One region of the Halomonas sp. BLK-85 genome, then DNA from elsewhere that is predicted to be linked to it. Evidence: predicted binding sites of a transcription regulator. Region 1 holds the regulator's gene; the other holds the start of a gene.
What was found. Region 1 encodes sigma-54, which starts transcription at its own class of promoters, with help from an activator protein. Its sites were predicted from a motif close to TGGCACNNNNNTTGCTNT; they were not measured.

Region 1 (16,230 bases):
TGCTTTGACAATCGGGTAATCATTAAGGAATGCCTGAACATCGCTGTCGCGTCCGGTGGATTCGCGTAGCATCGGATCCCAATAAGGGTTCGGCAGGCAACGCACATCAAACACCAGGTCGGCATCCAGTGGAACGCCGCGCTTGTAGCCAAAAGATTCAAAGGTGATCGTCAGTTTGTCGCTCTTGTGCAGCGCCACCTGGTCAGTGATCCGGCTACGCAGATCATGAGCGGTCATCCGGGAGGTATCAATCGTCAGGTCGGCAAGATCGCGCACAGCACTCAGCGTGTTTTCTTCCTTGCTGATGGCTTCCTCAAGGGTGAGATCACTATGGCGGGTCAGCGGATGACGGCGGCGGGTTGCCGAATAGCGCTCAAGCAGGATGCGTGCGTCTGTGGTCAGGTAGACAATCTGAAAATGAATGTCGCGTTGATGCAGTTCAGTGAGCAGTCTGGGGAGTTTTTCAAGGGCCCCGGGCAGATTCCGGGCATCAATGCTGACGGCCAGGCGTGACTGCTCCCCCTGGTCGCGTAGTTCATCAACCAAAGAAGCCAGAAGCATCGCTGGAAGATTATCAATGGCGTAATAACCAAGGTCTTCCAACGCTTGCAGGGCAATGGATTTTCCTGAGCCGGAACGGCCGCTGATAATGACCAGTTGCATAGCGTCTCTCTTGCATGGGGACACCCTGAAAGTGTTTCGGGTGTACTGGAAGCATCTGGATCAGAAGGCGCTATCGCGTATTTTCTCACTGATCAGGTCAAGTAGTTCCCGCTGACTACCTGCCTTGCGAAGTTGAGCCCGAACGTTTGCGTCATTCATGATAGTGGCTACCTGACCGAGCAGCGCAAGATGGGTGTCATCTGCTTGTTCGGGTACCAAAAGCACAAATACCAGATCGACCGGTTCGCCATCGATCGCATCAAAATCAACCGCTTCAGAAAGTTTCAGAAAGCTGCCAATCGGGGTTGAGCAGTGTGGGCTACGGGCATGCGGGATGGCCACACCATTGCCGATACCGGTACTGCCCAGGCGCTCCCGATTGATCAGACGGCCAAATACCTCCTGGCTGTCGAGGCTGGGGGTGTTCTGGGCAATAAAGGTGCTGAAAAATTCCAGCACCCGTTTTTTGCTGCCCCCAGGCACATCATAGAGAACGCGCTCCGGAGGCAGGATGGTTTCCAATGTCATTGGTTTACCGCACACCTGCGCCTTGGGCGCGTGCTTGGGCTTTTTCCTTGTGTTTAACCAGCTGACGGTCAATCTTGTCTGCCAGGGCATCGATAGCAGCATACATATCGACATCCGTAGCTTCAGCATGCAAGTCTGCGCCGGAAGCGTGCAGCGTACAGGCAGCTTGCTGACGCTCTTTCTCTACCGACAGAGTGACCTGAACCGTAGTGATATTATCGTAATGGCGCTCTACCCGAGTGAGCTTCTCGTTGACATAGTCGCGCAGGGCGTCGGTCAATTCTACGTGATGGCCGGTAATGTTGACTTGCATTGACGTACTCCTTTCATCGGACTGATCTTTGATTGTAACCCTTTTTTTTATGAAGCAAAGCCCTTTGGGGCAAGTTTCCTTTGAACTCAGCCACTTCTTGACAAAACGATTGAGCCGGTTGCCATATAGCCGTTGAGGAGTCAGCTCAGATGGCGGCGTTCGCTGGAAGACGGAATGCCCATGGCTTCACGGTATTTGGCCACGGTGCGTCGCGCCACGCTTACGCCATCCTTATTCAACAGCGTCACCAGACGGCTGTCGGATAGCGGTTTATGAGCCGGCTCTTCCTGGATCAGTTTTTTGATCCGTGCCCGAATGGCAGTGCTTGAGTGATGGTCTCCGTCCTGATTGCTGACGTGGCTTGAGAAAAAGTACTTGAGCTCGAATACTCCGCGCGGGGTATGAATGAACTTCTGGGTGGTGACGCGGGATATGGTCGATTCGTGCATATCCACGGCGCTGGCAATATCCGCAAGAATCAGCGGTTTCATGGCTTCTTCGCCCTGTTCCAGAAAGCCTATCTGGCGAACAATGATTTCCTGGCCGACACGCAGCAAGGTGTCGTTGCGGCTGGCCAGACTTTTGATCAACCAGCGCGCCTCCTGAAGATGATCCTTGAGGAACTGGTTATCTTCACTTTTGTCAGCACGCTTGATCAGGCTGGCATATTCCGGTTGTATGCGTAGTCGAGGAATGGCATCAGGATTAAGCGTCAGGTGCCAACCCTGATGATCATGATGCACCACCAGATCGGGTGTGACATAACCGCTGGCGGTGCTACCAAAGGTGCTGCCCGGACGAGGATCCAGACTTCGTATCAGGCCAATCACTTCGCTGAGTTGGTCGTCGTCCAGATTAAGGCGGCGTTTCAGAGTGCGGCTATCATGTTTGCCGAGTATTTCCAGAAACTGCCTGACCAGGCGTTTGGCCGCAACAAGCAATGGCGTCGTGTCGGGTAGCGCTGCCAGCTGTAGCATCAGGCACTCACGTAAATCGCGGGCAAATACGCCAGTAGGCTCAAACTGTTGTAGGCGTAACAGGACGCTCTCGATTTCACGTTGCTGTATACCTTCATGGGCAGTCATCTGCAGACTTTCACGAATCTCGCTTAACGTCAGTGACAGGTAGCCATTGTTATCCACCGCATCAATCAGGGTTTCGGCGATAATGTGTTCACGGGGGCTGATATCTGTCATGGCAAGTTGCCACAAAAGATGTCCGTGCAGGCTTTGTACTGCCGTGTCACGCTCAAAGTCGGGGCCTTCCTGGCCAGGGCTGCCTGAACCGAATGAATCCTGGTATGTGTCTGACCAGTCACTATCGACCGAGAGTTCGCTGGGAATATCCTCTGACCAGTCAGCTTCCTTGTCTTCCTGGCTGGCGTGCTCGCCAAACTCTTCTTCCTGTTCCAGTAAAGGATTGGCATCCAGTGCGTTCTGGATTTCCTGACGAAGATCCAGAGTCGACAGCTGCAGCAGGGCGATTGCCTGTTGCAACTGGGGAGTCATCGTCAGTTGAGTGCCAAGACGCAGTTGAAGGGACGCTTTCATGACCATTCGTGAACCACCCGTGGCATATAAAGCTTTACCCTAAAACCACCGGCTTTCAGGCGCAAGCAGCAATAAGCATGCCATCGAAAAAAATTACCTGTGAATGTGATGACTAACAGTCTGGGCGACGACTGACATCACAGTTTAAAGTCCTCGCCAAGATAGATATCCCGGACTTGCTGATTGTCCAGAATCGTATCGGGGGAGCCGCTGGCAATGATGTGGCCGTCGCCGACGATATAGGCGGTATCACAGATATCCAAGGTTTCCCGGACATTGTGATCAGTAATCAATACGCCAATGTGGCGTGCCTTGAGTGCACGGATGATGGTCTTGATATCACCAACAGAAATTGGGTCAACCCCGGCAAAAGGTTCATCAAGCAGGATGAAAAGCGGATCAGTGGCCAGCGAGCGGGCAATTTCAACGCGACGCCTTTCACCGCCGGACAGGCTCATGCCAAGGTTGTCGCGAATGTGAGTGATATGAAAGTCCTCGAGCAGTTTCTCGAGATGATCTTTACGTTCGTTGCGGGAAAGCCCCTGGCGGGTCTCCAGAATCGCCATGATGTTGTCAGCGACGCTCAGTTTGCGAAAAATGGAGGCTTCCTGAGGCAGATAGCCGATCCCGGCAATGGCGCGTTCATGCATGGGTGCCCGGCTAAGATTCAGGTCATCGATATATACCTTGCCAGCATCGGCTTTAACCAACCCGACAATCATGTAGAAAGATGTGGTCTTGCCTGCGCCATTGGGGCCAAGAAGCCCAACGATGCTGCCTTGGGCAATATCAAGATTGATATCCTTGACAACTCGGCGTCGCTTATAGCTTTTGGCCAGGTGGCGTGCTGAAAGTGTTTTGCCGGGTGGGCTCAGTACTGCAGCCGTGACGTCATCGAAAGACACTGAAGGCTCCTACTGCTGCTCAGGTTGCAAGATCATGCGAATGCGTTGGTTTTCACTGCCTTCGACATCCGATCGGGCCTGAATGACACCCCGATCGATGAAATATTCCAACTGGCCGCCGGTGAAACGGTCGTCTCCCTGACTGAGTTCAGCGCGATCTGTCAGCACCACCCGGCGTTCCGCGACATGGTAAGTGATGCGTTTGGCCTTGCCTTCGGTAATCTCTTTCCGGCCTTCGAAACGATTACGGATATAGGCGCGGTCACCCGTGGCAATTGCTCTGGACAGTTCGCCATTGGCGTTACGCTGAATTTCTACTCGAGTGCCGTCTATACGCAGATCACCCTGGCGTATGCGCACATCGCCAGTGTAAACGGCGGTGCCTGCGTTCTGGTCGATATCGAGCTGGTCGGCTTCTACTTCAACAGGATCGCCAGGGGCGGCATACAGCACCTGAAAACTGGCCGCACTGAGCAAGAGGCTGAAAAACACACGAGTGGTCAAGGCAGGGATATTCATCGGGTAATACTCCTTTAAGGTGCCATCTCGGTCGGGTGATAACCACGCACCTGGCCCGCCAGCTGCATGCGGTCTTCGTTAAGCCATAAATCCATTCGTTGAGCCTGAATGGATTGAGGCGGTTGTTCCAGCATGACAGGGCGGTTGCTGAAGGCGTGCGCTTCTGCGCTGTGATAATCAAGCCGCTGTGTGGTCAGCAGCCAGGTTTCCTGAGGCTCCCTTAGGCGGACATTGCCGCGTAAAACAAGATGCTCCCCCTGATTGTCGATGTGGCCTTGCTGCGCACTTGCGTGCCACTCGCGCTGTTGACTATCGACCAGTAGGGCGCGCGGAGACTCAAGCTGAGTGGTCTGGCGTTGGGGCGTATGCGTCAGTTTTTTGACCGTCAGGCGCTGATGGCGATCGCCTTGCTGGTCATACAGCGTGAGCACAGCATTATCGACCACATGTCCGGGTTCTTCAGCTCTGGCGTCCGGGTCGATTGTGTGACCTGAGTCTGCTTGCCAATCGAACCAGGCCAGCAACCCACCCAACGCAAGGATGAGACCGGCCAGAACCAGGCGTTGTAAGGTAACGAAAGAGCGGCTCTCGGTCATTATCAGCGGCGACCGTGTAGATAAGTGTCTATCACAGTGCCCCAATGGCCCTGAGCATCGAGCAAGGCATCGCATACTTCGCGAACTGCGCCGTGCCCGCCCAGCCGCTCAGTGATCCAGTCAGCATGAGTGTGCAGGTAATCAGGGGCATTCGGCACCGTAATGCCGACGCCAGAGCGCTTTATAGTGGCCAGGTCTGGCAGGTCATCGCCGCAGTAGGCGACCTGATCGAGCTCGAGATTCAAACGCTGGCAAAGCTTTCGGAGAGTGACAAGTTTATCTTCACAGCCTTGATAGACGTGGGGGATGCCGAGTGCCGCTGCGCGTTGGCTGACCATGGGGGAATCCCGCCCGGTAATGATGGCAACATGCAACCCGGCCCGTTTAAGCAGCTTGAGACCCTGTCCATCCTGCGTATGAAAGGCTTTTATCTCCACGCCATCAGCCTGAAAATATAACCGGCCATCGGTCAGTACGCCATCGACGTCCATAGCAAATAAGCGCACGCGGCGCAGGTGATCAACCAGGTTGGCGGGTTGGCTCATGAAAACTCCATCTGAGAAGGCAGTTGATATTTTTGCCAAGTATGCTTGCTAGATAACGCCACTGACGAGCAAGTCATGCATGTGAAGTGCGCCGATTGGGCGCTGCTCATCATCGACCACTGCCAGAGCGGTAATCTTGCTTTCCTCCATTAGCCGCACTGCCTCAGCGGCCAGCATGCTGGGCGCGATGCGTTTGCCAGGGCGAGTCATGACGTCATCCACCAGCACATCTCGCAGATCGTAATGGTGATCCAGAGTGCGGCGTAAATCACCATCGGTGTAAACCCCGGCAAGCCGACCTTGGGAATCGATCACGCAGGTAAACCCCAGCCCCTTTAGGGTAATTTCCAGCAGGGCATCCCGCAAAGGGCTCCCAAGGGGGATGCTTGGCAGACGCTCGCCGTCGTGCATTACATCCTTCACGCAAAGTAACAAACGCTTGCCGAGAGTGCCGCCCGGATGTGAAAGGGCAAAATCTTCAGCCGTAAAACCACGTGCCTCAAGCAGGGCCACCGCAAGAGCATCGCCCAGGGCGAGCGCTGCCGTTGTAGAGCTGGTCGGTGCCAGGTCCAAAGGGCAAGCTTCTCGTTCAACCCCGCTGTTCAGGTGGGCATCGGCGTGACGAGCCAGGGTGGAATGCACTCGCCCAGTCATGCTTATCAAGGGGGCTCCCAGACGTTTGAGGAGGGGCAACAGGGCGGTCACTTCACTGGTTTCACCAGAGTTTGACAGGGCAATGACGACGTCGCTGCGAGTGATCATGCCAAGGTCGCCGTGGCTGGCTTCTCCGGGGTGAACAAAAAAGGCGGGTGTACCGGTGCTGGCCAGGGTGGCCGCAAGCTTGCCCGCGATATGTCCGGATTTGCCCATGCCCGTGACCACAACGCGTCCTTTGCAGGCGAGGATCAGTTCGCAGGCGCGGTCAAAGTGCTCGTCAAGCTTGGCTTGTAGATGACCAATCGCTTCCTGTTCTATCTGTAACGTGCGCAGTGCGCTTTCACGCATCAAGCTGGTAGCTGGGGGTATCGCATGGGGCATGGCATGACTCACTTGACGATCACCGATCGGTAAATGAAACATTTTATATTAACATCCGTAGCGAGGTGACCGCATATTTATTCCCGCTCACGTGCGACAATAGATGTTTTAGAAATTCTGAATTGAGTTAGAATACAATGTTCGATTACGTTTTTGAACGCCCTTCACCGTCAGATGTCTGTTTGCTACTGGGCTTTCGCCAGGTATCTGATGCTTTCTGCGCACAAGGTGAGTGCCGGGTTTTATATGACTGATACTGCTTTTATTGAAATACAGGATCTGCATTTTACGCGGGGAGATCATGAGATCTTTCGTGGCGTTAACATGTCCATTCCTCGTGGAAGGGTAACCGCTATCATGGGGCCGAGCGGCACGGGCAAAACAACATTGCTCAAGTTGATTGGCGGGCAGTTGACGCCAGACAGTGGACGCATCCTGATCGATGGGCAGGATGTCAACAGGCTTTCCAGGAAGGCGTTGTTCAAATTGCGCCAACGCATGGGAATGTTGTTCCAGAGCGGCGCTTTATTTTCCGATCTGGATGTGTTCGAAAATGTGGCCTTTCCTCTTCGGGTACATACCAATCTGCCGGATGCGATGGTGCGCGATATCGTGCTTTTGAAACTGCAGGCGGTAGGGCTTAGAGGGGCTCGAGAGCTGATGCCATCCGAGCTTTCGGGTGGAATGGCCCGTCGCGTGGCGCTTGCCCGTGCTGTATCTCTGGACCCTGAATTGATTCTGTATGACGAGCCTTTTGTGGGTCAGGACCCCATTTCGATGGGGGTCCTTGTGCAGCTGATCAAGCGCCTCAATCAGGCGCTTGAACTAACCTCGGTGGTGGTGTCTCACGATATCAAGGAAACCTTGAGTATTGCCGATTACCTGTACCTGATCGCAGACGGCGAAGTTGTTGCTCACGGTACGCCACAGATGCTGGATACGCATCAGGACCCCCGCGTCGAGCAGTTTATGCATGGCCAGCCGGATGGCCCCGTGCCCTTTCATTATCCCGCGCAGCCGTTTTACGACGACATTCTTAATCACGATGCAACCACAAGGATTGGTTAGATGGATGCAAACTTTTCCGACATCCTTGCACGGGTGACCAGGCTGGGACGCAAGGGGTCTGATCTGTTGGAAGCCCTGGGGCGTGCCGGTCTTTTTCTTGGTCAGTCGGCGATAAGCGTTCCGTCTCGTGAAGGCTGGCGACTATGGATGCAGCAGATGCATTTTGTTGGCGTTTTGTCGCTAGCCATCGTGCTGGTTTCCGGCCTGTTTATAGGCATGGTGATTTCACTTCAGGGCTACACTATTCTGGTTGAGTTTGGCGCGGAGGAAGCCTTAGGCCAGATGGTCGCTTTATCATTGCTACGTGAACTGGCGCCTGTGGTGGCCGCACTCTTGTTTGCTGGTCGTGCAGGTTCAGCATTGACGGCTGAAATTGGCCTGATGAAAGCCACTGAACAGTTGTCAAGCATGGAGATGATCGGAGTGGATCCGCTACGCCGTGTAGTCGCCCCTCGCCTTTGGGCAGGGTTTGTGTCGCTGCCGATTCTTACGGTGGGCTTCAGTGTGGTAGGTGTCTGGGGGGGATATCTGGTAGGGGTGCAATGGCTAGGCGTATTCGAAGGCTCCTACTGGAGCAATATGCAGGCCAGCGTTACCTTCTTGAATGATGTGGGCAACGGTATGGTCAAGAGTCTGGTGTTTGCCGTGGTGGTGACCTGGATAGCCGTTTTTCAGGGATATGATCTGGTGCCAACATCGGAAGGGATTTCACGCGCGACAACGCGCACCGTTGTATATTCTTCGCTAGCGGTACTCGGGTTGGATTTTGTCTTGACCGCCGTAATGTTTGGCGGCCTTTAACGTTGGAGCAGATACATGAAGCGTAGTAAAACCATGGAGTTGGGCGTTGGGCTTTTCATGCTGGCCGGTATTGTCGGGCTGATATTTCTCGGCTTGAGGGTCAGTGGCCTTTCGCTTGCTTCTTCAACGCAGACATTTCACCTCGAAGCTAACTTTGCCAATATCGGCAGCCTTAAACCGCGCGCCCGGGTCACCATGGCCGGGGTTACCGTGGGGCGGGTGGAATCCATTGAGCTGGACACCGAATGGTATGATGCCCGGGTTGTCATGAAGCTTGACAGTGATCTGGAAGGACAGATCAGCCGCGATTCAACCGCTGCGATTCTGACGGCTGGCCTGCTGGGTGAACAGTATATTGGTCTGAGCATTGGTGGCGACCCGGAGACGCTGGCTGATGGCGAGACCATACGTGATACCCAATCAGCCGTGGTGCTGGAAGAATTGATTCAGCAGTTTGTATCGAGTATGGCGAACGGTTGATGTGGCGGCGTGTCTTATTTTTAGTGAATGACGCTGCGTGAAACAGTAATCAAAAAGGAAAAGCATGATGATAGGAAGTGACAAAGGATTTCAAAAGCCGACTGCATGGCTGGCAACATTGTTTGCGCTCCTGCTGATGTTTGCGCCACCAACCCAGGCGCAATCCATGGGGCCGGAAGAGGTTGTGCGTAACAATATAGACACCTTTATGGGTGAGCTGGAATCGCGTAAGGACTACTACGCCGATAACGTTGATGAATTAAAAGAACTTGTTGATGAGAATCTTGAGAATGTGGCTGATTTTCGCTACATCGGGGCCAGCGTCATGGGCAGCTACTTTCGCAACGCGTCTCCCGAACAGCGCAGGGATTTTGTAGCGGTTTTTCGACAGACACTGATCGATACCTATACCCGTGGCCTTGTGACATTTGACTATGACGAAATACGCGTGACGGACACCCAGCGTGCCCAGCGTTATGATGACCAGGCCAGCGTGGACATGGAAATCGTGGCGAATGATGGCAATGTCTATCCCGTAAGTTATAGCCTTCGTCTCTCTGATGGTGAGTGGCGAGTCGTTAATGTGATTGTTAACGGCATTAACCTTGGGTTGACCTTCCGTAACCAGTTCGACCAGGCCATGCGTGATAATAACCGTGATTATGACGCGGTTATCGATAACTGGTCGCCTGCAGTGGGTGTGGATGAGCTGGAAGAAGGCGGAGACGACGCGTGACTGAGCTTTTCTCTCATCAGGGAGTGGCGCTTGAACAGCGTGGCAATACCCTGTGGGTAAGCGGCGGTGTGGATGCTACAACGGCCGCCGCACTCGCGGCTGCAGGCAGTCAGTGGCTGGTCAGCACGTCCATCCGTGAGTTGCGAATCAGTTTTGAAGGTGTTGACAAGGCAAGCAGTGCCGCGCTCAGTGTGCTGCTTGAGTGGTTGCGCATCAGTCGCCAGTACTCTCTTGATGTTGTGGCGGTTGAACTCTCGGCACCGCTGCGTCGTCTGGCCAATCTGGCAGAGTTGGAAACCTTACTGGCATTTTCGGCCCCTTCCCCTAGGCCTGGCTGAGCGTGAACCTGCCATTTAAAGGACCTGGAAACGCGCAATGCAATGGAGCAATCGCCAAAGCGGTTGCTTTTCTTTATCATGAGCCCTGTTTTTTAGGCTATTTCCAACAGGAGTTTGCTAATGCAACCCAATGAAGTTAAGGCATTACTGGAATCCCGCCTGGAAGGGTGTGAGTTTTACATTCAGGGGGAAGGCTGCAATTTTCAGGTTACCGCTGTCGGTGATGTTTTTGATGGTCTGACCCCGGTCAAGCGTCAGCAGCTGGTTTATGGTGCTTTGAGCAATGAAATAGCCTCGGGCGCGCTGCATGCCATCAGTATCAAGACCTTTACTCCGACGCAGTGGGAAAGCGCGCCTGAAAGCGCTCAATAACGGCAGATTTTATGGATAAATTACTGATTACAGGCAACGGAGTTGTAGACGGCGAAGTGTGGGCCAGCGGTGCAAAGAATGCGGCCTTGCCGATTTTGTGTGCCAGCCTGCTGGCTGATGGGCCTGTGGTCATAGGTAATCTGCCTCATCTTCAGGATATTACGACCACCCTGGAGCTGCTGGGCAGAATGGGCGTTGAGCCCGTCATGGGCGACAGAATGACCATCCAGCTTGATGGCTCTCAGGTCACCGATTGTCATGCGCCCTATGAGCTGGTCAAGAAGATGCGCGCGTCCATTCTGGTGCTTGGCCCTCTGTTAGCGCATTTTGGCCACGCCGATGTCTCTCTCCCGGGTGGCTGTGCCATTGGGTCACGCCCGGTTGATCTGCATATACGCGGCCTTGAAGCCATGGGTGCCGAGATCCGGGTGGAAAATGGCTATATACGTGCCCGGGTTGATAAACGCCTGAAGGGAGCGACGATTTTCTTTGATACGGTGACTGTCACCGGTACAGAGAACCTGTTGATGGCGGCGACTCTGGCGGATGGCACGACGGTACTTGAAAATGCCGCGCGGGAACCCGAGGTAGTGGATCTGGCCGAATGCCTGATCAAGATGGGAGCACAGATTCGCGGGCACGGCACGGATACGATCGTGATTGACGGCGTAGAGCGTCTGCACGGCTGTGAACATGACGTAATGCCAGACCGGATCGAAACGGGCACCTTTCTTGTAGCTGCCGCCATGACGCGTGGGCGGGTCAAGATCACCCGGACGCGAGCCGATATTCTTGAGGCTGTTCTCGCCAAGCTTGAAGAAGCTGGCGCATCAATTACCACCGGTGATGACTGGATTGCGCTGGATATGCACGGCCAGCGTCCTCAACCTGTCAACCTGCGGACAGCGCCTTATCCGGCTTTTCCAACCGATATGCAGGCGCAGTTTGTGGCCATGAATGCCATTGCCGATGGTACATCAAGAGTGGTTGAGACGATTTTTGAAAATCGATTCATGCACGTTCAGGAACTCAATCGCATGGGTGCCGATATCGTCCTTGAAGGCAATACAGCACTGATCAAGGGGGTTGAAAAGCTATCCGGAGCGCCTGTGATGGCCACTGATCTGCGTGCTTCGGCATCTCTGGTGATTGCCGCCATGATGGCCGAGGGTGACACCCTGGTGGATCGCATTTACCACATTGATCGTGGTTACGAATGCATCGAGGAAAAACTTCAGCAGTTAGGGGCGCGCATTCGTCGTATTCCGGGCTGAGTCATGCACTAACCATTGGCAACCAAGATGAGTAAGCAATTGATTCTGGCGCTCTCCAAAGGGCGAATTTTGCAGGAAACCTTACCTTTACTGGCCGACGCTGGCATTACCCCTGTTGAAGATCTGGGGAAAAGCCGCAAGCTTTTATTTGATACCAATCTGCCGGAGATAAAGCTGGTGGTTATCCGGGCGACGGATGTGCCCACCTATGTTCAGTTGGGTGCTGCCGACCTAGGGGTCGCCGGCAAGGATGTCCTGCTTGAACATGGTGAGCAGGGGCTCTATGAGCCACTGGATCTGGACATTGCTCGATGCAAATTGATGACCGCGGGTATCAAGGGAGAATTGCCAGGGCATGCACGCCGTCGTGTGGCTACCAAGTTTGTCGACGTTGCGCGGCGTTACTACGCAGAGCAAGGCATCCAGGCCGAAGTGATCAAGCTGTACGGGGCGATGGAACTGGCCCCTCTGATGAACCTGGCCGATGAAATTGTCGATATTGTCGACACCGGCAACACCCTGCGAGCCAACGGTATGGAACCACGTGAGCTGATCGCGTCCATCAGTACCCGTCTGGTTGTCAACAAGGCCGCCATGACCATGAAGCACCGCCAGATCAAGCCGCTTATCGAGCGCCTGCGTACGGCGGTTGAAAGTCGTCAAAGTGCGGCTGTGAGCAACTGATCAACGAGAGCGAATCCGTTATCCATGAGCGAGGTAGCCATGAGCGAAACCATGAAGATGTCATCGGTGGCGCGTTTTTCGACCCGCGATGCCGATTTTGATCAGCGCCTTGATGCATTGTTGGATTGGGAAGGCGTTTCGGATCGCGCCGTTCAGCAGCGCGTGGAAGATATCCTTCACCAGGTCAAGCAGCGCGGCGATGCCGCCGTTGTTGAAGCGACCAACCGCTTTGACCGTCTGTCGGCATCCTCCATGCAGGAGTTGTGCCTGTCTCAGGAGCAGTTGGAGACCGCCTACCACGCATTACCAGCTGACCAACGCGAGGCGCTTGCCTTGGCTGCTGAGCGCATTCGCCGTTATCACGAGCACCAGAAGCCGTCATCCTGGCAGTACACCGAAGAGGACGGAACCGTGTTGGGCCAGCAGGTGGCGCCACTTGATCGGGCGGGTATCTACGTACCGGGGGGCAAGGCGTCATATCCGTCATCAGTGTTGATGAATGCGATTCCAGCGCATGTGGCCGGGGTCAGGGAAATCGTGATGGTGGTCCCCACTCCTGACGGTATCCTTAATGATATGGTGTTGGCAGCTGCATACCTGGCAGGAGTGGATTACGTTTTCACCATTGGCGGGGCACAGGCTGTTGCGGCACTCGCGTATGGAACCGAAAGTGTTCCACGGGTTGATAAGATTGTGGGTCCCGGCAATATCTATGTGGCAACCGCTAAACGTGCGGTATTTGGCCAGGTCGGGATCGACATGATCGCCGGACCGTCAGAGATTCTGGTGATCTGTGACGGCCAGACCTCCCCGGACTGGATCGCCATGGACCTTTTTTCCCAGGCTGAACATGATGAAGACGCGCAGGCGATTCTCGTCAGCTGGGATGAGGAGCACCTCAGTGCCGTTCAAGAGGCTATTGATCGCCTGATGCCAACGCTTGAGCGCCATGAGATTGTGCGTGCTTCAATGAGCAAAAGGGGAGCGCTGATTTTATGTGACGATCAGGAGGAAGCGCTGGCATTGATCAACCGAATCGCTCCGGAACATCTTGAACTTTCGGTAAGCGACCCTGATGCCTGGTTATCTGGCATTCGCCATGCCGGTGCGATTTTCATGGGGCGTTACACCGCAGAAGCCTTGGGTGATTATTGCGCGGGCCCGAACCATGTGCTGCCGACGTCAGGCACGGCTCGTTTTTCATCGCCGCTTGGCGTCTATGATTTTCAGAAACGCTCGTCGATTATTCATTGCTCGGCAGATGGAGCCAGCGCACTGGGTGAAGTGGCGTCAGTGCTGGCGAGGGGGGAGTCACTCACGGCCCATGCCCGCTCTGCGGAGTATCGTCTGAAGCGCTAACAAGCCGTCAGTCCAAATGTTCTGCCAAGACAACACAGGCCACCTTGCGGTGGCCTGTGTATTTCGGGAGTAAGGTGACAAATTCTTATTCATCCGCATTCTGTTCGCTTCGCTCTTCGACCGGCACGCTGGGAATGGGGCGTTCAGCTACCTCCAGGGTCAGATCCTGGCGTTCCCCATTTCTGACAATGGTGACCGGCAGGCGAGTGCCCGGCTTGATGGCGGCAATATTACTCATGGTGGCACGTGCATCAAGTACTGGTTGGCCATCCACCGCCAGCAATACATCACCGGGTTGCAATCCTGCCTGATCAGCAGGGCCACCCTTGATGGCACCGGCAATGATCATACCTTGAGGATTGCGTAACCCGAAGGAGGCGGCCAGTTCTCGGGACAGGGTCTGCGCTTCAATACCCAGCCAGCCCCGAATCACACGCCCCTGAGTCACCAACTCATTCAGCACGCTATGCGCCAGGTTGGCAGGAATGGCAAAGCCGATCCCCTGTGATCCGCCCGAGCGTGAAAAAATGGCCGTGTTGATACCGACCAGTGCGCCGTTGGGGTTGATCAGGGCGCCGCCCGAGTTGCCTGGGTTTATTGCAGCATCTGTCTGTATGAAGTCTTCATAGGCATTAATGCCAAGGTGGCTACGGCCAGTCGCACTGATGATGCCCATGGTCACTGTCTGGCCAACGCCAAAGGGGTTGCCGATAGCCAGGGCAACATCCCCGATGGCCGTGTTTTCGGAGTTGCTTAGCTTGATCACTGGCAGGTTATCCAGCGGAATCCGCAGTACCGCCAGGTCGCTTTCGGGATCGGTGCCGATCACTTCGGCAATGGATTCGCGTCCATCACGTAACGCTACCTGGATTTTGTCAGCCCCGTTGGTGACATGGTGGTTCGTCAATACATAGCCGTCCGGGCTGACAATAACGCCAGACCCCAGGCTGGATAGCATGCGCTGTTGACTGGTGGCATCGTCGCCATTAAAGAACTGTTCGAAAAAAGGGTCGGAGCGTAGTGGGTGATCGTCGCGGTTGACTACCCGTGAAGAATAGATATTGACCACCGCTGGTGCCGCCGTGCTGACTGCATGGGAATAGCTGACAGGGCCTTTTTCGCGGCTAAGTGGTTCAGCACGGGTGACCTCTGGTAGGGGGCGCTTTGGAACCCGTCGCTCGGAACCGACAGTTGATACGAAGGCTCTGTCTTCAGGCGGCGGTGTTGTGGTCGTGCTCTCTTGCGCGGTAAATGGGTTAGGAATCTGCTCGGGAAACAGCGCCAACAGCAACACCGCCAGTAATATGCCAATGATGATAGGGCCTAAATACAGCGTTACATAGCGGTGCATGAGTTCTTCCTTGCATGTATGCCTGGATGAAAATAGTGTTAATTCAAGCCTTGTTTCATTGGCTTTTTAAGCTACTGCGCTTTAATGCCATTATCATAACATTACATCATGATAGATTTGTGCATAGCAGAAAAAGAGCCCAGGTCCCTTTTAATACCAATAGGCCCTGGCCTGCTGATCAAAATGCTTACCCACCCATACTGCATGAGGAGAACTGGCGCAATGATTGAACGTGCTCGCCTGGTCGACATCTGTGATCAGGAATTGAAGGCACCCTGCTTCAAGGATTACACGCTTAATGGCCTGCAGGTAGAGGGTCGCGGTGAAATACAGCGAGTACTCAGCGGAGTGACGGCCTGCCAGGCATTGTTAGACGAAGCCGTTGAATGGCAGGCCGATGCGATTCTGGTGCATCACGGTTACTTCTGGAAAAACGAACCTGTCGCCTTGACCGGTATGAAACAGCGACGCATCCGTACCTTGCTGGCGAACGATATCAATCTGCTGGCCTATCATCTGCCCCTCGATGCACATCCCGTCCTGGGCAACAATGCCCAGCTTGCCAGGCGGTTTGGCTGGCAGTTCGAGCGGTGTCTGGATGGCGAGCAGGGCGTTGGCCTGCTGTGGCTTGGGCGTACAGCGGAACCCTGCAGCCTGGCGTCACTTGAAGCCCAGGCGGCAAAGGTTCTAAACCGTTCACCGCTAACGATTGAGTCAGCCTTGGGTGTTGAACGCATCGAACGTATTGCCTGGTGCACAGGTGGCGCGCAGGACATGATCATCCAGGCTTTTGAAGGGGGGGCTCAGGCGTTTGTGTCAGGTGAGATATCCGAACGCACAACGCACTTGGCCCGGGAAATGGGCATTCATTATCTTGCTGCCGGTCACCATGCTACCGAGCGCTATGGGGTAGAAGCCCTGGGTGATTGGTTGGCGAACCGGTTTTCGATAGATCACCGTTTTGTCGATATTGACAACCCCGCATGATGTGAGCACGGTAAAGACACTCAACAGGCCCTAATAGCGAGGCGGTTGAGGTGCCTGTTCGCGCTCTTTCAGGCCAAAATCTTCCGAAAGGGTGCCATTCTTACCGTCAGCATAATCGCGGGG
Region 2 (16,230 bases), 1.0 Mb from region 1:
GCTTGTTGAACTTCTGGCAGGCCCGTTGCAGAAAGTATTCAGCCAGCAGAGGCACGTCTTCCTTGCGCTGGCGCAGCGGAATCGATGCCAGCGGGAAGACGTGAAGACGAAAATACAGGTCTTCCCGGAATTGCCCTGCCTCAATCATGCTGCGCAGATCGCGGTTAGTGGCGGCAATCACGCGGACATCCACCTCCATGGTGCGATTTTCGCCAACCCGCTCAATTTGTTGATCCTGCAGTACGCGCAAAAGCTTGCTCTGCAGTTCCAGGGGGATCTCACCGATTTCGTCGAGAAACAGGGTGCCGCCGTCGGCCAGTTCGAAGCGGCCGGAACGGTCGCGGACTGCGCCGGTAAACGCACCTTTGACGTGACCAAAAAACTCGCTTTCAAACAGGTCGCGGGGAATGGCTGCACAGTTCACCCGGATCAAGGGGCGTTCGCTGCGTTGGCTGGCTGCGTGAATGGCCCGTGCAATCAGCTCCTTGCCGGTGCCGGATTCGCCGGTGATCAGGACGTTGGCATCTGTGGGCGCCACCATTTCAATCTGTTGCAGCAGCTTTTTCAGGGCTGCACTGTCGCCAATAATATTCTGATGATCCAGCTCCGCCTTGATCTCTTCCTGCAGGTACTGGTTTTCAAGTTCCAGACGCTTTTTGAGGGATTCCACTTCTATCAAGGCGTCGCGCAACTGCTGTTCAGCGCGTAAACGTTCGCTGATATCACGAAACAGTACCACCGCACCGACCAGCCTGCCCATTTCAAAAATGGGTGTACTGGTGTATTCCACTGGGATGCCCTCCCCATTCTTGTGCCAGAACACTTCATTATCAACGCGATGTACCTGGCCATCACTGAAGGAGGCATGAATGGGGCATTGCTGGACCGGAAAGTGCCTGCCGTCGGCATGGGAATGGTGAAACATCAGATGGGCGTCATGGCCGACCATATCCTGAGCGCTCCAGCCCAGAATACGCTCAGCGGCCGGGTTGGCAAACGTGGTTTTACCATCGGCATCCAGGCCGTAAATGCCTTCTCCGGCGGCGTTCAGAATCAACTGGTTTTGCTTTTCAATACGCTCAAAGACCTGCTCGACGCGTTGCCAGCCCACCTTCCCGAGACGATGTTGGCGGCCTAGCTCCGCCTTGGCACGCCGGTGTTCTGCCTGGTTACGGTCAATCAGGGTCAGCAGCAGCCAGGAGGAATGCTGAGTGCTGCTGGCGTATACCTCAACGTGGTGGGGCTGGCGCTTGGTGTCGAGGATCACCAGATCATCCGACCATCCTGTGCCGCGACTTAACACTTCATCTGTAAAGCTGACCCAAAGGGGCAGTGAGGCGCTAAGCCGATGACTGAAAGGCGCCGGAAAGGGCGATGAGCTGTTGATTGACAGCATTTGGCATGCTGCCGGATTGGCAGCAATCAGCCGGTCATCCAACGGATCGATGATCATGGTCGCCAAAGGCGCATTATCAAACATCCACTTGGCAGAACCACTCCTAGTGTTTGTGCTCACGCTGTACCTCTTGTCTATCAGGGGTGGTGATCAGCTTACCCGGCGGCAGCGTTGATTACGATTTTTCGTGAACAAAGCTGACGAAATATAATAATTAACGAATTATCGTGATTCATTGTAGAGAATACTCTGGCGTCTCTTTTGTATGTAAACCATTGAATATTAGTTTATTTTTTTGATTTTCATCGAGGTTGGCATGCCTCTCGCAAATAATTGGATATCCATTATTGTTGCATTGAGAGGCTCTTATCATGAAAACGCCTGATAACGATCGTTATAAGCTCGGTTCCCGGCAAGACAGTCAGGAAGGTCTCAGTAGCCTGAGTGACCCTTTTGATCATCGTCAATCATTGATCCATGGTCATCAGTGTGATTGTCAGCGCTGCCAACCCACGTCTTCCTCGGCCTCTGTGACTCATTCCGAGCAGTCGGTCGACTCCCAGCAAGCGCCAACTTCTTCAGAAGACATGCTGGATCGCGCGGTTGAAAGTGCACTGGTGCGCGGCATGTTCGGTCACAGTGACATGCACCGCCGTCAGTTCATGAAGCTGGTGGGTGGCGGCACGGTGGCCGCAGCACTTGCCAGCTTGCTGCCCATGGATGCGATCAAGGCGGCCGTTAAAGAAAATCTGGGGCCGCTTGAGAAAACCAGCCTCAACGTCGGTTTCGTGCCCATTACTTGTGCAACACCGATCATTATGGCGCATCCGATGGGCTTCTATGAGCGTTATGGCCTGGATGTTTCGGTCATCAAGACGGCCGGCTGGGCCGTGGCCCGCGATAAATCACTGAACCGTGAGTATGACGCGGCGCATATGCTGACCCCCATGCCACTGGCCATGACCATGGGCGCAGGTTCCAGTCCGGAACCCTTCATTATGCCTGCGGTGGAGAATATCAACGGTCAGGCCATCGTGTTGCACAATGATCATCTTGACAAGCGTGATCCGCAACAGTGGAAGGGCTTCACCTTTGGTGTGCCGTTTGAATATTCCATGCATAACTTCCTGCTGCGTTATTACGTGGCCGAGCATGGTCTGGATCCGGATCAGGATATCCAGATCCGGGTCATTCCACCGCCCGAAATGGTCGCCAACCTGCGCGCCGGTAATATCGATGGCTTCCTGTCGCCGGACCCCTTCAACCAGCGGGCGGTCTTCGAGAGTATCGGCTTTATTCACCTGCTGACCAAGGAAATCTGGGACGGTCATCCCTGCTGCGCCTTTGCCACCAGCGCCAGCTTTGCACGCGAAAATCCCAACACCTATGGGGCCCTGCTGCGTGCGATCATTGATGCCACCCAGTATTCGTCCAACCCGGATAACCGCTCCGAGATTGCCTCTGCCATTGCACCGACCAATTACCTGAACCAGCCGGTCACGGTGATTGAGCAGGTACTGACCGGGCGCTTTGCTGATGGCCTGGGTAACGTTCAGAACGTGCCCGACCGTATCGATTTCGACCCCTTCCCCTGGCACTCCATGGCTGTCTGGATTCTGACCCAGATGAAGCGCTGGGGCTATGTGGAAGGCGAGATTGATTACCAGCAGATTGCCCGTGACGTATACCTGGCCACTGATGCTCAGGATGTCATGCGCGAGCTTGGCTATGAGGCGCCCGAGGAAACCGCGCGTAACTATCAGATTATGGGTAAGACCTTCGATTACACCCAGCCTGAAGCTTACCTTGCCAGCTTTGAAATCGGCAGGAGATAACCATGGATCGCACAACAACCGAGTGGAATATCAGTCTCAACATGCGTGCCCTGATGCTGGCGGTTCTGCTGCTGGTCGTCGGGCTCGGTCTGTGGGAAGGGTTCAACCAGACGGCAATAATAGGTGGTGGAGGCGAACTCAGCGAATATGAACAGCTGATGGCGGGCGACAATGAGTCGGCCAAGGTGCCACCACCGTCTGAAATTCTCACCCGTGCCTGGGAGGAGTTATCCAACCCCTTCTATGACGCTGGCCCTAACGATAAAGGCATCGGCATTCAGCTGGCGTATTCGCTTTACCGCGTGCTGGCGGGCTACATCATGGCTGCCGCCATCGCGATTCCGATCGGCTTTCTGATCGGTATGTCTCCGCTGGCCTACAAGTCGCTGAACCCCTTTATTCAGGTGTTGCGGCCTATCTCGCCGCTGGCCTGGATGCCGTTGGCGCTGTTCATCATCCAGGACTCTGAGGCATCGGCCATTTTTGTCATCTTTATCTGCTCAATCTGGCCAATGCTGCTCAACACGGCCTTTGGGGTGGCCGGTGTACGCGATGACTGGGTCAATGTAGCGCGCACCCATGAGCTATCGCCTTTGAAAACTGCCTTTAAGGTCATTCTGCCCGCGGCGGCGCCCACCATTCTTACCGGCATGCGTATTTCCATCGGGATTGCCTGGCTGGTGATCGTGGCAGCTGAAATGCTGGTAGGCGGTACGGGTATTGGCTACTACGTGTGGAACGAGTGGAATAACCTCGACCTCACCAGCGTGATCTTTTCCATTCTGATGATCGGGGTCGTCGGTATGTTGCTGGATATGTCGCTTGCCTATGTCGCGCGCTTTTTCACTTACGTTGAATAACCCAGCGTTGAATACACCGATGCCGGATAACAGGAGTCGACGATGAACCATGCCTTTGTTGAGGTACAGCAAGCAACCAAGCGCTTTCCCGCCAACCAGAAGGGAGGCGAGCCACTCACTGTCTTCGAAAATATCAGCTTTCAGCTACATAAAGGCGAATTCGTCTGCATTATCGGCCACTCGGGTTGCGGTAAATCGACCATCATGAATTCGCTGGCCGGGCTTGACCAGTTTTCAGACGGCGCCATGGTGATGGAAGGTAAAGAGATTGCTGGCCCAAGCCTTGAGCGCGGCGTGGTCTTTCAGAACTACAGCCTGCTGCCATGGCTGACGGCGCTGGAAAACGTGCGCTTTGGCGTGCGTGCCCGCTGGCCTGACTGGAGCGACCGTGAAGTCAGCGATCACAGCATGAAATACCTGACCATGGTGGGGTTGAAAGAAGTGGTGACGCGTAAGCCTGCGCAGCTGTCGGGGGGAATGCGTCAGCGGGTGAGTATCGCCCGCGCCTTCGCTACACAGCCAAAACTACTGCTGCTTGATGAGCCTTTCGGGGCGTTGGATGCATTGACCCGTGGGGTTATTCAGGACGAGCTGATCAAGATCTGGGGCCAGGATCAGCAGACCGTATTCATGATCACCCATGATGTGGATGAGGCGATCTTTCTGGCTGACCGGATATTTTTGATGACCAATGGCCCGCAGGCAAAAATTGCTGAATCGGTGAGTATCAATTTACCCCGGCCGCGCCAACGGGCGGATATCATCAAGCATCCGCATTTCTATCGTATCCGTAACTATCTGGTGGATTTCCTGGTCAACCGCTCAGGCGAAATGCGTACTCAGCAAAATGGTTCGGATGGATTGAACTACCCGGTATCCGTTGATCCGGTTGAGTTGGAAGAGCTGGAAGATACGCCTTCATCCCCGGATGAACCTGTATCCGGTGCCCGTAAAAAACACGAAAACCTTGTCTCGTTAACGCCCAAGGAGGCTCATCATGGATAAACTTGAAATGCGTCACACCCTGCTCGCTGCAAAAGCGCGCCACCAAATGAGTTGGGATGATATTGCCAGTGCTGTGGGCATGTCGCCCGTCTGGGTAGCATCAGCCTGTTATGGAATGAACAGCGCTTCCCCTGATATGGCCAAAAAACTGGCAGATACCCTGGCGGTGGATGCCGAGGTGGTCGATGCGTTGACGGCCTTCCCCACCAAGACCTGGGATGAAGCCATTCCACAAGACCCCTTTATCTATCGTTTATATGAAGTGGTAGGTGTTTACGGAGAGACGCTCAAGGATGTGGTGCAGGAAAAGTTCGGTGACGGCATCATGAGTGCGATTGATTTCACCATGGAAGTGGACAAGATCGAAGACCCGAAAGGCGATCGTGTCCTGGTCACCATGAACGGAAAATTCCTGCCATATAAATCCTGGTAAGCCGATTCACCGGCGGTTGTTTATCCGTTTTTGTTTACAGTAGAGCATCAGTAAAACGCCACCCAAGCGCTGTTTGGGTGGCGTTGATGTTTTACATGTCATGGTTGTCAAACCAGCTTTTGCTCCATCTGGTTGCGGCGACTTGCATGTTCACCTGCCAAGGCAAAACCGGTAATACGCTCGTCTTCGCTGAGGTAAATAAACGTCATGCCGTCAACATCGCTTTCCTGTTCCACCCAGGCACCTGGCTCGTCTGAGACATGAACAGCCAGAGGCCAGCAGGGTGTCTTGATCATGATGGTATAGGGTTCTCCGTTATATCTAGCTGTCTGGTCACCAAACTGTTCGGCAAGCACGTTCGCCTGCTGATTCAACGGCTTGACGTAAGGCAGCAGTCTCGCCTGATATTCAACACAATCACCCAGAGCATAGATATCCGGGTCTGAAGTACGCAGTTGATCATCTACCAAAATGCCTTTGTTAACCTTTAGCCCAGCGTCACATGCCAAGGCGATATTGGGGCTTAGGCCAAGTGCGCTGATAAGAGTATCAGCAGGGAAGGTTACTCCATTGCCAAGGGTCAACTTAAGGCGGTCTGGCTCGTCGGCCTGGCGCTCCACAGAGGTCAATGTGGTGTTGAGGTGAAAATTCACCCCCTTGCCCGTCAGGCGTTCGGCAAGTTTTTGGGCGATGGCTTCAGGTAGCAGGCGTGCTAGCGGATAGGCGGCATTATCGATCAGGGTAATACGGTGGCCTGCACTGGATAGATCATCTGCAAACTCACAACCAATTAACCCGGCACCGAGAATGACGACATCCGTAGCGGATTGACCGTCTATACGTTGGCGTAGCGCGCGGTAACTGCCCAGATCGTTGATCTGGCGGATCTGTTCAGCGCCGTCACCGGCAATATCCGGCTTGGGTTGGTGTGCCCCCAACGCCAGAATCAACTGGCTATAAGCAATGCCGCCGCGTGGCGTGATAATCCGTTTTTGCTGTCGTTCGATACCCAGTACGCGTGTGCGAGCAATCAACTGCACGTTCAATCGGCGTGCCTGTTGCTCACCTGAGGCAGTCACCAGGCCGTCAGGCGTTACTCCGCGCGCTGCCGCCGCTGATAGTTGGGGCTTCGAGTAAACATCGCCGTTGCAATGGGTGATCATGACGATGGGGAGTTCAGGCCTGGTGCGCCGAATTTGCTCAATAACGCCCCAGGCGGCCATGCCGCCGCCCAGTACCACCAGTTGTTCAGGGTGATTGGCAGACCCCAGAGTAGTCGGCGCAACAGAAGACGAATCCTCTGCTTCTGCAGCGTCATCGGGCGCTTCAATCAACACAAAGTCGGCTTTGGTCACGCCACAGTCTGGGCATTCCCAGTCATCAGGAATATCGTCATAGCGGGTACCGGGCGGCAAGCCGCCATCAGGGTCACCTTCAGCTTCATCATAGATAAAGCCACATACAATACACAGATAACGCTGATAGGGCGGGTCAATCTCGTGAGTCATAATGTTTTACCTGGATGAGATGCGCTATTGATCGCCGATCAGGCTGCCTGCAGGCGGTTCAATTCCTTGCGGATATGCTTCATGGCCGGCGTGACGATGGCCACAAAGTAAGATTCTCTGAGCTTGCGCTGAGCAGGCGCATCAGCCAGATAGCCGCGGGCTCCTGCGTGAAGCATCGCCGCCTGGGAGGCACGCAGCGACAGTTCAGAACCGGCGTGACGCAGTTGCAATACATCCGCAAATAGAGAGTCACTGGCGTTGCCATGCACTTCATTGGCAAGGAAATACGTTGCCTTGCGCGCATCCTGAAGCGCTTCTTCCAGAGCATCCGGTTGTTCATCCAGAAACCGGTTCACATGGTGGTGGGTCTCATGCATCTGGCGCATGATATCGATACACCCCTGCACGACGCCAAGGCCCATGCCCATTTGCAACAGCACAAAACCAGCGCGGATACGCGGGATAAGTGAGCGCACATCGTGGCTGATAACGTTGGCATCAGGAATAAAGCTGTCATTGAAGTGGCAGGCATAAGTACCGCTGCCTTCCAGCGCCGTAAACTCGGCGCACTGGCGCAGTTGAAAGCCGTTTTGACCACACTCGACGATGGCCATGATATTTTGCTGGCGCTCATCACACTGGAAGATTGCAGCAAAGACATGGCCCTCACTAAGGTTGGACACCCAGGGCAGGGTGCCATTGGCAACATAGCCGCCATCGACGCGTTTCACCTTGATCTTGAGAGGCTCGATACTGGCAAAGTGCTTCATGGCGTTGGAAAGCCCGGTGCCGCCTAACTGCTGACCACTGCCGACGCGTGGCAGCCAGTGATCACGCACGCTGGCATCATCCGCATGTTCTATATACCAACCGAGAGCATCCTGGCACCACACACAAAACCCGGTGGACATGCATTCGCGCGATACTGCCTGCATGACATCAATGGCCTGTGAGAAATCCGGACCATGTTGGTTCAACGACGGCAAATGGTGTTGATAGCCCTTAGCATTACCCAGCGATGACATGAATTCAGCGGGATAAACGCCTTGGCGATCAATAGCGACTGTTTGAGGCGCCAATTGCTGTTTAATCAAAGCATTGACGTCAGAAAGAGTCCGTGATGATGAAAGTGTGGAAATATCAATAGTGGCGTTCATGCGTAAACCTCTAAAATTGAACAATGAAGGAGCAAGCGGTGCGCTATTTAGTGACGAGAGTGTTTTATGTAGTTAACTGGCGGCTGTCAGTCAAACCGGTATTACTTGAACTCTCGTCGCGCCTAACTTTGCGAATGCTTAACGCAATTCCTGTGCCACCTTGTTATTTTGAAAGTTAGTGATTTGATTTTTATGGCTTATATTCTTGCCTGATGGCAGCGGCGGATGTTCTATAGCGTGTTGGGTGTATGACTAAGAATGGAAAAGTGCGCTGACAATATTGTCATTGTGAACATTGTTGACATAACTTTTGACATAAAACATGTCAGTAAGGTTATTTCCGCACGAATAGAAGGAAGGCGGTAAGATCAGGAATCATTTTAATAAAGATAAATCAATACAAAGCAGTGATTTAGTTTATGTAGGCATGCATATTGCTAGGTTTACTCCAGTTAATTTTTATACTGGGCAGGAACTTTCAATATGGGTGCATCAATTCAAATCAATGGCATCAGCCATCAATTCAGCCCTCATGGCGCCAGGGTGCTGGAAAACCTGGTTCACGATATCCCTGCAGGACAAAGCACCGCCTTGATCGGTGAGAGCGGCTGCGGGAAATCCACCTTATTACACATGTTGGCAGGGCTCACCATGCCAAGTGAAGGCTGTGTGAGAATCAATGGGCGTCAGGTGACCGCGCCGCATCCGGAGTGGAACATGATGTTCCAGCGTCCGGGACTCTACCCGTGGCTAAGCGTTCGTCAAAACGTTGCACTGGGGCTGGAGTTTACCGGTCAGACAGACAACCTCAATGCACGTGTTGATGAAATGCTCCAGCTGGTTGGCTTGACTGATAAAGGTGATGCGCGCCCGCAGGATCTCTCAGGCGGGCAACAACAGCGTGTGGCGTTGGCACGCTCCCTGGCGGTTGAGCCTGACGTGATTCTGCTCGATGAGCCTTTCTCAGCGCTGGATGCCTTTACGCGGCGGAGTTTGCAGCTTGAAGTTCGCCAGATTGCCCAGCAAAAGAATATTACTCTGGTGCTGGTTACTCACGATATCGATGAAGCGCTCACCATGGGCGATCAAGTGGTGCTGATGGGTCGCAATCCTGGCACTTTCCGTAGCGTCATGGATATCACCTTACCCTATCCCCGCAACGTTATTGATCCGCAGTTTGTAGCACTGCGCGATGACCTGATGACGCGCTTTCAGCATTCGGTGGATAACACTGAGCCTGCGTTGACGACGTCGCCCCAAGCGTCTACCCGGCGCCAGGAACCTCTTACGAGTGCGCAAAATACCCAACGTTCATCAGCCTGACTGCCTGGCCAGCCGAGCTTGTTGTCCTTTGCCATTGCTTATCCTAAATCCGGAGAATTTCATTATGTCGCCATGTGACTGTCACCCTCATCATCGCCACGAATACACCAAGACCGACCAGGGTAGGCGCCGTTTCATACTGGACAGTATGGCAACGGTAGGAGGCTTAGCCACCGCCATGCATATGCCGGGCATGATACCTCGCGCCTTTGCCAATGACGATCAACAGCTGCGTATTGGCTATCTGCCGATTACCGATGCCACGCCTCTACTGGTAGCGCATGCGATGGGGTATTTTGAAGACGAAGGGTTGGATGTTGCCGAGCCAGAACTGATCCGTGGCTGGTCGCCACTGGTCGAAGGGTTTACCCGAGGACGTTTCAATCTTGTTCATCTGCTCAACCCGATTCCGGTGTGGATGCGCTATAACAACAATTTCCCGGTCAAGATCATGGCCTGGGCGCATGTTAATGGTTCAGCACTGCTGGTGAGCGGCAAAAGCCAGGCGCAAGATTTTGCCGATCTGGGCGGAACTCAGATTGCGGTGCCTTATTGGTACTCGATTCATAACACCCTGCTGCAGATGGCGCTCCGTAACGCGGGCTTAAAACCGGTTATTCAGGATCAAGATACACCTTTGGCCAGTGATGAAGTCAACCTGCTGATTCTGCCACCCCCGGATATGCCGGCAGCCCTGGCCGCTGGCCGAATTGATGGCTTTACTGTCGCTGAACCTTTCAATGCTGCAGGTGAGCTGCTGGCAGGTGGAACGCTTCTACGCTTTACCGGTGATATCTGGGAAAACCATCCATGCTGTGTTGTGTGCATGAACGAAGAGGAAGTCGATGCACGCCCGGAGTGGACGCAGAAAGTCCTCAATGCGCTGGTGCGTGCTTCGATTTATGCACAGCAGAATAAAGAAGCAACGGCCCGCATGCTTTCCCGTGATGGGCGCGGTTACTTGCCCATGCCGGAGGATGTAGTAGTGCGTGCCATGACCCACTACGATGCAGCGGACTACCAGTCACCTAACGCTATTCGCCACCCTGAATGGAGCAACAGCCGGATTGATTTCGCCCCTTACCCCTACGCATCAGCAACGCGGCAGTTGGTTAGCGCGATGAACAATACCCTGGTCAGTGGTGATACCACCTTTTTGGATAACCTTGACCCTGATGAAGTCGCCCGTGACCTGGTCAACTATGACTTTGTGCGCCGTGCAATGGAGCAATACCCCGAGGCACATCTACCGGGCACTCCAATGGAAGAGCGCTGGGAGCGGGAAGAGAGGATTCAGCTATGAGCAATCAGATGCTAGGTATGACACTGGATGATTCCGGGCAGAAGGCCTTTGAACTATTGAAACGTATAGGCTATCCGGTTATCGGGCTGGGCGCTTTGTTGGCGCTGTGGTGGCTAGGTGGTTATATGATTGCCAGCAACCCGGATACCCGGGCGTTTGTGGGCTTTGCGCCTCAGCAGGTCCTGCCCGAAGCATGGACGCTGGTGAGCTCCGGCAATCTTCTCGATACCGTGCTGCCCAGCCTTTACCGTATCGGGATGGGGCTTTTATGGGCATCGCTGGTGGCGGTACCCATGGGAATATTGGTGGGATCTTCTCCGGTGCTGCGTCAGATCACCGGCTTCCCGTTTCAGCTGTTGCGCATGGTTAGCCCGCTGGCCTGGATGCCGATTGCAGTTCTTGCTTTCAGCACCTGGGATGGCGCTATTGTATTTCTGATCTTTATGGCGGCCGTCTGGCCAATCCTGTTCTCAACGGCGTTTGCGGTGCAGCGTATTGACCCGATGTACTTCAAGGTTGCGCGCAATTTCGGTGCCTCTCCATTAGCTAGTTTACGCCGGTTGATTCTGCCCGCCGTCGCGCCGGATATTCTGGCTGGCTTCCGTCTGGCACTGGGTATTGCCTGGGTGGTGCTGGTGCCCGCCGAATACCTGGGCGTTACCAGTGGGTTGGGGTATGCCATCAACGATGCCCGCGACATTCTGGCCTATGATCTGCTCGCCGCTCTGGTTCTTATTATCGGCGTTATTGGTTATATTCTGGATAGTCTGATTGTTAGCTTAATTCGCTATTTTGGTTGGCAAAACAGCGATGGCTAATTGATCTTGATCCAAGCGTCCAGAGAGTAGCCACCAGGAGACATAAATGCCGTCGTCGTCTTCGCGCGATGAAATCTCGCCCAATCGAAGCCAGGATATCAATCAGGACACCTTGATTCTCTCGGAGGCGGCGCATTTACTGGGCAGTTCACTGGAAGCAGAGATCACCATTCCCGCCGTATTGCGCTCTTTATCACAGCTTGCCGGTCTCAATCGAGGCCGGGTTGTGCTGGAAGACACTGGCACCCAGACGCTGCGGATTGCTTACGCCTATGGGCTCCAGGCATTTGAGAAAGCGCGCGGTATCTATCAACTGAATGAGGGAATAACCGGCAAGGTGATGGCCAGTGGGCGGGTTAGCGTCGTACAGAATATTGATGAAGAAGACGATTTTCTGTTTCGTGCGGTCACCCGAGAGGCACTGCCAAACGATACGGTGTCCTTTATTGCAGTGCCCATATTGCTGGATGAAGTGCCCATTGGGGTTTTGGCCTGCCACCGGTTGCGCCATCGCCCACGTGGCATTCAAACAGACCTTCATCTGTTGCATATTGTGGCGGCAATGATTGGGCAGATTCTGCGTATCAAGGATCTGGTCAGGCAGCGCACGGAAACCTTGGAAGCCCAGAACAATGCATTGCGTTCGGCTCTGAAACAACAAAATGACCAGGAAATGCTGGGTAGCAGTGCTCAAATGAAGCGAGCACTCGATCTGGCACTGCAGATAGCCAGCAGTGATGCCACCATCATGCTGCAGGGGGAATCCGGAACGGGCAAGGAGCGTTTTGCGCGGTTTATCCACACCCATAGCCAGCGGGCCGACAAGGCCTTTATCTGTATCAACTGCGCGGCCATTCCAGAGAATCTGCTGGAAGCGGAGCTGTTTGGCTATGAAAAAGGGGCCTTTACGGGTGCTGTGCGCAGTCGCCCAGGGAAATTTGAAGCAGCTCATGGCGGCACCATCTTCCTGGATGAAATTGGCGATATGCCCATGGAGCTACAAAGCAAGCTGTTAAGGCTGCTTCAGGAACGCCGTGTTCAGCGCCTTGGAGCAGATAAAGAGATTGATGTGGATATTCGAATCCTGACGGCAACCCATATGGATCTGCAGCAAGCCGTTAATCGCGGCGACTTTCGCCTGGATCTTTTCTATCGGCTTAACGTGGTGCCACTGCGTCTGCCGCCGCTGCGCGAAAGAGAAGGCGATGTGGCCCTGCTGGCGCATTATTTTCTGGATGTTTTCAACCGCCGATATCAACGTCAATTACTGCTGGAAGCGGGGGTTGTGCGACGTTTGGAAAGCTATCCCTGGCCGGGCAATATCCGCCAGCTGGAAAATATCATGGAACGCAGCGTCTTGATGGCCCATGGCAGTCTGATCACTGTTGAGCAGATAGAACATATCCTGCACGATGAATCCCAGATCGAGCGCTACAACACCACTGCTTCACCGGGCATTGAAAGCTCATCTACTGGTTATGCGCCTGATCAGCAGGCACCCAGGCATAAGCCAGATAGTTCTGAACGGCAAGAATACCCAAGAACAGGGTTTGCAAGTACCGGCGTTAGTCGGCCTTACCAACATGTAGAAGATACCAATCCTGATATTCTTTTAGCAGCGCTAAAACATACGCGCGGTAACAAAACAGAGGCGGCACGTCAGCTGGGACTGAGCACTCGCCAGCTAAGCTATCGGTTGAAAAAACTTAATATCAGTCGTTCTGATTACACATGAAAAATAGTGAAATGCAAAACGCGACTCTTGTCTGTATGCCCAAACAGGTGCAAGGAAACAATGGCAACTGAGTTATAAAGAAGCCCCTTTTAAAAAGGGGCTATTGATAGCTGTTGTCTAAGAGCTGTTTTTAAGAACTGTTTTAAGCATTATTTTAAAAAACCTCTGCTGAGGGTTAGTAGGTTTTATAAGGCAGGAACTTGCCTGAAAGAACCACGTTGACGCGATCGCCTTTGGGGTCAGCTTCACGCTGAATATCCATGGAGAAATCAATAGCGCTCATAATACCGTCGCCGAACTCTTCGTGGATCAGTTCCTTTATAGTGGTGCCATAAACGCTGACCACCTCATACCAGCGGTAAATCAGAGGGTCGGTGGGTACCTCGGTAGGCAAGGAGCCCTTGTAAGGCACAATTTGAAGCCAGGCGATGGCTTCATCAGAAAGGTCAAAAATTTCCCCTACTTTCTGTGCCTGCACCTTGTCCAGCGTCATCTGGCCTAGGCAGGCGGCCGTTGTCCATTCCTTGCTCAATCCAACCTGTTTGGCGACGTCAGCCCATTGAATACCTTTGCTGACTTTCGCCGAAATGATCATGCCCGTTACTTGTTCACGATCCACTATCATAATGTCACCCCCTGGGTTCAGATGATGTTAGTCAGCGAGCGCTATATGGAAATTAACCGGGTTGCGCATTGTATTGGCAACCGGGGAATAGAAGTTTGCGTGCTCGACAATTTCGGCAAGCTGCTCACGCGGGGCATCGCCTTCTATCAGCACCTTGACGCGAATCTCTTGAAAGCCCATCAATGAAGGAATCATCTCGGCGCCTCCCGCGCCCCAGGCGGCAGGGTTGCCAATGTCGCCTTCCAGGAAAACTTCAAGTTTGGATAGCGTGACTTCCTTCCAGGTAGCGACGGCGGTAATACCGACGGCAAGGCATCCACCCAGTCCGGATAGCACGATTTCACCTGGCGCCGGGGCTGTATCTTGGCCAAATAAATGCAGCGGTTCATCCACCACAACCTGATGATGATTAACATGGCTAATGGTGCGGTACTGTCCTTCAGTGACGGTATGAACCTTGTTGGTGCCACGCATCTGCGGGTTCTGGCGGCCTTTTTCGGCAAAGCCCAGAAGACCATCACGGTCTATCGGGCGCAGGTGCTGTGTCACTGTTGCGTTATCGGAGATTGCGGTTGCCATTTTGATTTCCTGCCTTTGAAGAGCATAGCGATAAGCGTCAAGCGATGTTTATACCCAGCGCTTGTACCTATCGGCCTATTACTCGTTGGTGGTGAATTAACGATTAACTGAGTTTCGTTAAACACACTCTGCAAACTGCAAGCCAACTTTTTTTTATACTTTAAATACAAGCAGCTAGAGTGTTTTCGGTGTGTAAAAGGTGTGGCTGGCAGGAAAGTGCCAACTAAATTTGGACAGGATAAAGACGCTACACAGGTTTATATTGTCATCTTTGTGGACAATGTTGTTTTTGTCAGCAGCTCTTTGGCACCCGATAGGCAAGATACATTGCGTCATATTCTGCAGCCTTTCCAAAGCTGTATTTTGGTGCAATGCAAAACGAGTACCCGCCAGCGGCGCACCATAAAAAAGCAGGGTGACTCCTGAGTGGCTTGAAAGAAAGCTCTTTCTGGCATTTTTAGTGTTGACTAAATAATTGAATTAAATGGAAATTAACTCATTTAGGCGATTATGGCGCGCTCCTTGCTGGGGCTGTAGGACTTTGCAGGCATCCGTGTACTGGATGCATCATTTCAAGGCCCTGTGTTCAGGGCGAGGAGCTTTGCATGTCTTCACAGACCGTTTCTAACTCTCATCAACCTCTCTCTCACAGTGTTTCTGGCACATCTTGCTATTCAGGTGTCAAGCGCAAGCTTTCCATGACGTTGCTGGCGGCTGCGATTGGCGCAACGGGCACCCAGGCGTTTGCTCAGGATGATGATCCGATCAAGGTGGGTATCCTGCATTCGCTGTCCGGCACCATGGCGATCAGCGAAACGGTGCTCAAGGATACCGTTGAGATGCTGATCGAGCAGCAGAACGAAGCAGGCGGCCTGCTGGGTCGCGAGATCGAGCCGGTTGTCGTAGACCCCGCTTCCGATTGGCCGCTGTTTGCAGAAAAAGCCCGCGAGCTGCTCGAGCAGGAAGAGGTTGATGTCATCTTCGGCAACTGGACATCGGTATCACGTAAATCGGTATTGCCGGTAGTTGAAGAACTCAACGGCCTGCTGTTCTACCCGGTGCAGTACGAAGGCGAAGAGTCTTCTGAAAACGTCTTCTATACCGGCGCCGCTCCCAACCAGCAGGCAATCCCGGCGGTCAACTACCTGCATGACGAGGTGGGCGTAGAGCGCTGGGTGCTGGCCGGCACCGACTACGTTTATCCGCGCACCACTAACCGCATCCTCGAAGCCTACCTGCAGGAAGAGTTTGGCGTGTCAGACGAGGATATCATGGTCAACTACACGCCTTTCGGGCATTCCGATTGGCAGAACATCGTCTCGGAGATTGGCCGTTTCGGTAGCGAGGGCAAGAAAACCGCGGTGGTCTCCACCGTTAACGGCGATGCCAACGTGCCGTTCTACCGCGAGCTGAGTAACCAGGGTATCGACGCGGTGGACATTCCGGTAGTGGCCTTCTCCGTGGGCGAGCAGGAGCTGACCGGGATCGATGCCGAACCGCTGGTGGGTCACCTGGCGGCCTGGAACTACTTCATGAGTGTCGATACCGATGCCAACTATGACTTCATCGACGCCTGGCTCGATCACACCGGCGAAGATGATGCGGTAACCAACGACCCCATGGAGGCGCACTACATTGGCTTCAACATGTGGG

Region 2: the regulator sigma-54 is predicted to act here: its motif matches at 1,709-1,726, upstream of LL947_RS13370 (CmpA/NrtA family ABC transporter substrate-binding protein).

What each region holds. Positions count from the first base shown of each region.
Region 1 is NZ_CP087731.1:1,914,207-1,930,436, reverse strand. Features, by position in the region: gene rapZ (RNase adapter RapZ) at 1-663, opposite strand, end outside; gene ptsN (PTS IIA-like nitrogen regulatory protein PtsN) at 724-1,191, opposite strand; gene hpf (ribosome hibernation-promoting factor, HPF/YfiA family) at 1,196-1,504, opposite strand; gene LL947_RS08705 (RNA polymerase factor sigma-54) at 1,645-3,060, opposite strand; gene lptB (LPS export ABC transporter ATP-binding protein) at 3,192-3,959, opposite strand; gene lptA (lipopolysaccharide transport periplasmic protein LptA) at 3,969-4,478, opposite strand; gene lptC (LPS export ABC transporter periplasmic protein LptC) at 4,493-5,074, opposite strand; gene LL947_RS08685 (KdsC family phosphatase) at 5,077-5,619, opposite strand; gene LL947_RS08680 (KpsF/GutQ family sugar-phosphate isomerase) at 5,668-6,657, opposite strand; gene LL947_RS08675 (ABC transporter ATP-binding protein) at 6,904-7,725, shown strand; gene mlaE (lipid asymmetry maintenance ABC transporter permease subunit MlaE) at 7,726-8,526, shown strand; gene mlaD (outer membrane lipid asymmetry maintenance protein MlaD) at 8,542-9,006, shown strand; gene LL947_RS08660 (MlaC/ttg2D family ABC transporter substrate-binding protein) at 9,143-9,742, shown strand; gene LL947_RS08655 (STAS domain-containing protein) at 9,739-10,080, shown strand; gene LL947_RS08650 (BolA family protein) at 10,201-10,452, shown strand; gene murA (UDP-N-acetylglucosamine 1-carboxyvinyltransferase) at 10,464-11,726, shown strand; gene hisG (ATP phosphoribosyltransferase) at 11,754-12,410, shown strand; gene hisD (histidinol dehydrogenase) at 12,450-13,769, shown strand; gene LL947_RS08630 (trypsin-like peptidase domain-containing protein) at 13,855-15,120, opposite strand; gene LL947_RS08625 (Nif3-like dinuclear metal center hexameric protein) at 15,343-16,107, shown strand; gene LL947_RS08620 (ZapG family protein) at 16,138-16,230, opposite strand, start outside.
Region 2 is NZ_CP087731.1:2,915,929-2,932,158, reverse strand. Features, by position in the region: gene LL947_RS13375 (sigma-54 interaction domain-containing protein) at 1-1,516, opposite strand, end outside; gene LL947_RS13370 (CmpA/NrtA family ABC transporter substrate-binding protein) at 1,768-3,231, shown strand; gene ntrB (nitrate ABC transporter permease) at 3,234-4,091, shown strand; gene LL947_RS13360 (ABC transporter ATP-binding protein) at 4,134-5,096, shown strand; gene cynS (cyanase) at 5,089-5,529, shown strand; gene LL947_RS13350 (FAD-dependent oxidoreductase) at 5,637-7,037, opposite strand; gene LL947_RS13345 (acyl-CoA dehydrogenase family protein) at 7,076-8,194, opposite strand; gene LL947_RS13340 (ABC transporter ATP-binding protein) at 8,678-9,517, shown strand; gene LL947_RS13335 (ABC transporter substrate-binding protein) at 9,582-10,820, shown strand; gene LL947_RS13330 (ABC transporter permease) at 10,817-11,638, shown strand; gene LL947_RS13325 (sigma-54-dependent Fis family transcriptional regulator) at 11,685-13,373, shown strand; gene cynS (cyanase) at 13,549-13,998, opposite strand; gene LL947_RS13315 (OsmC family protein) at 14,026-14,577, opposite strand; gene urtA (urea ABC transporter substrate-binding protein) at 15,276-16,230, shown strand, end outside.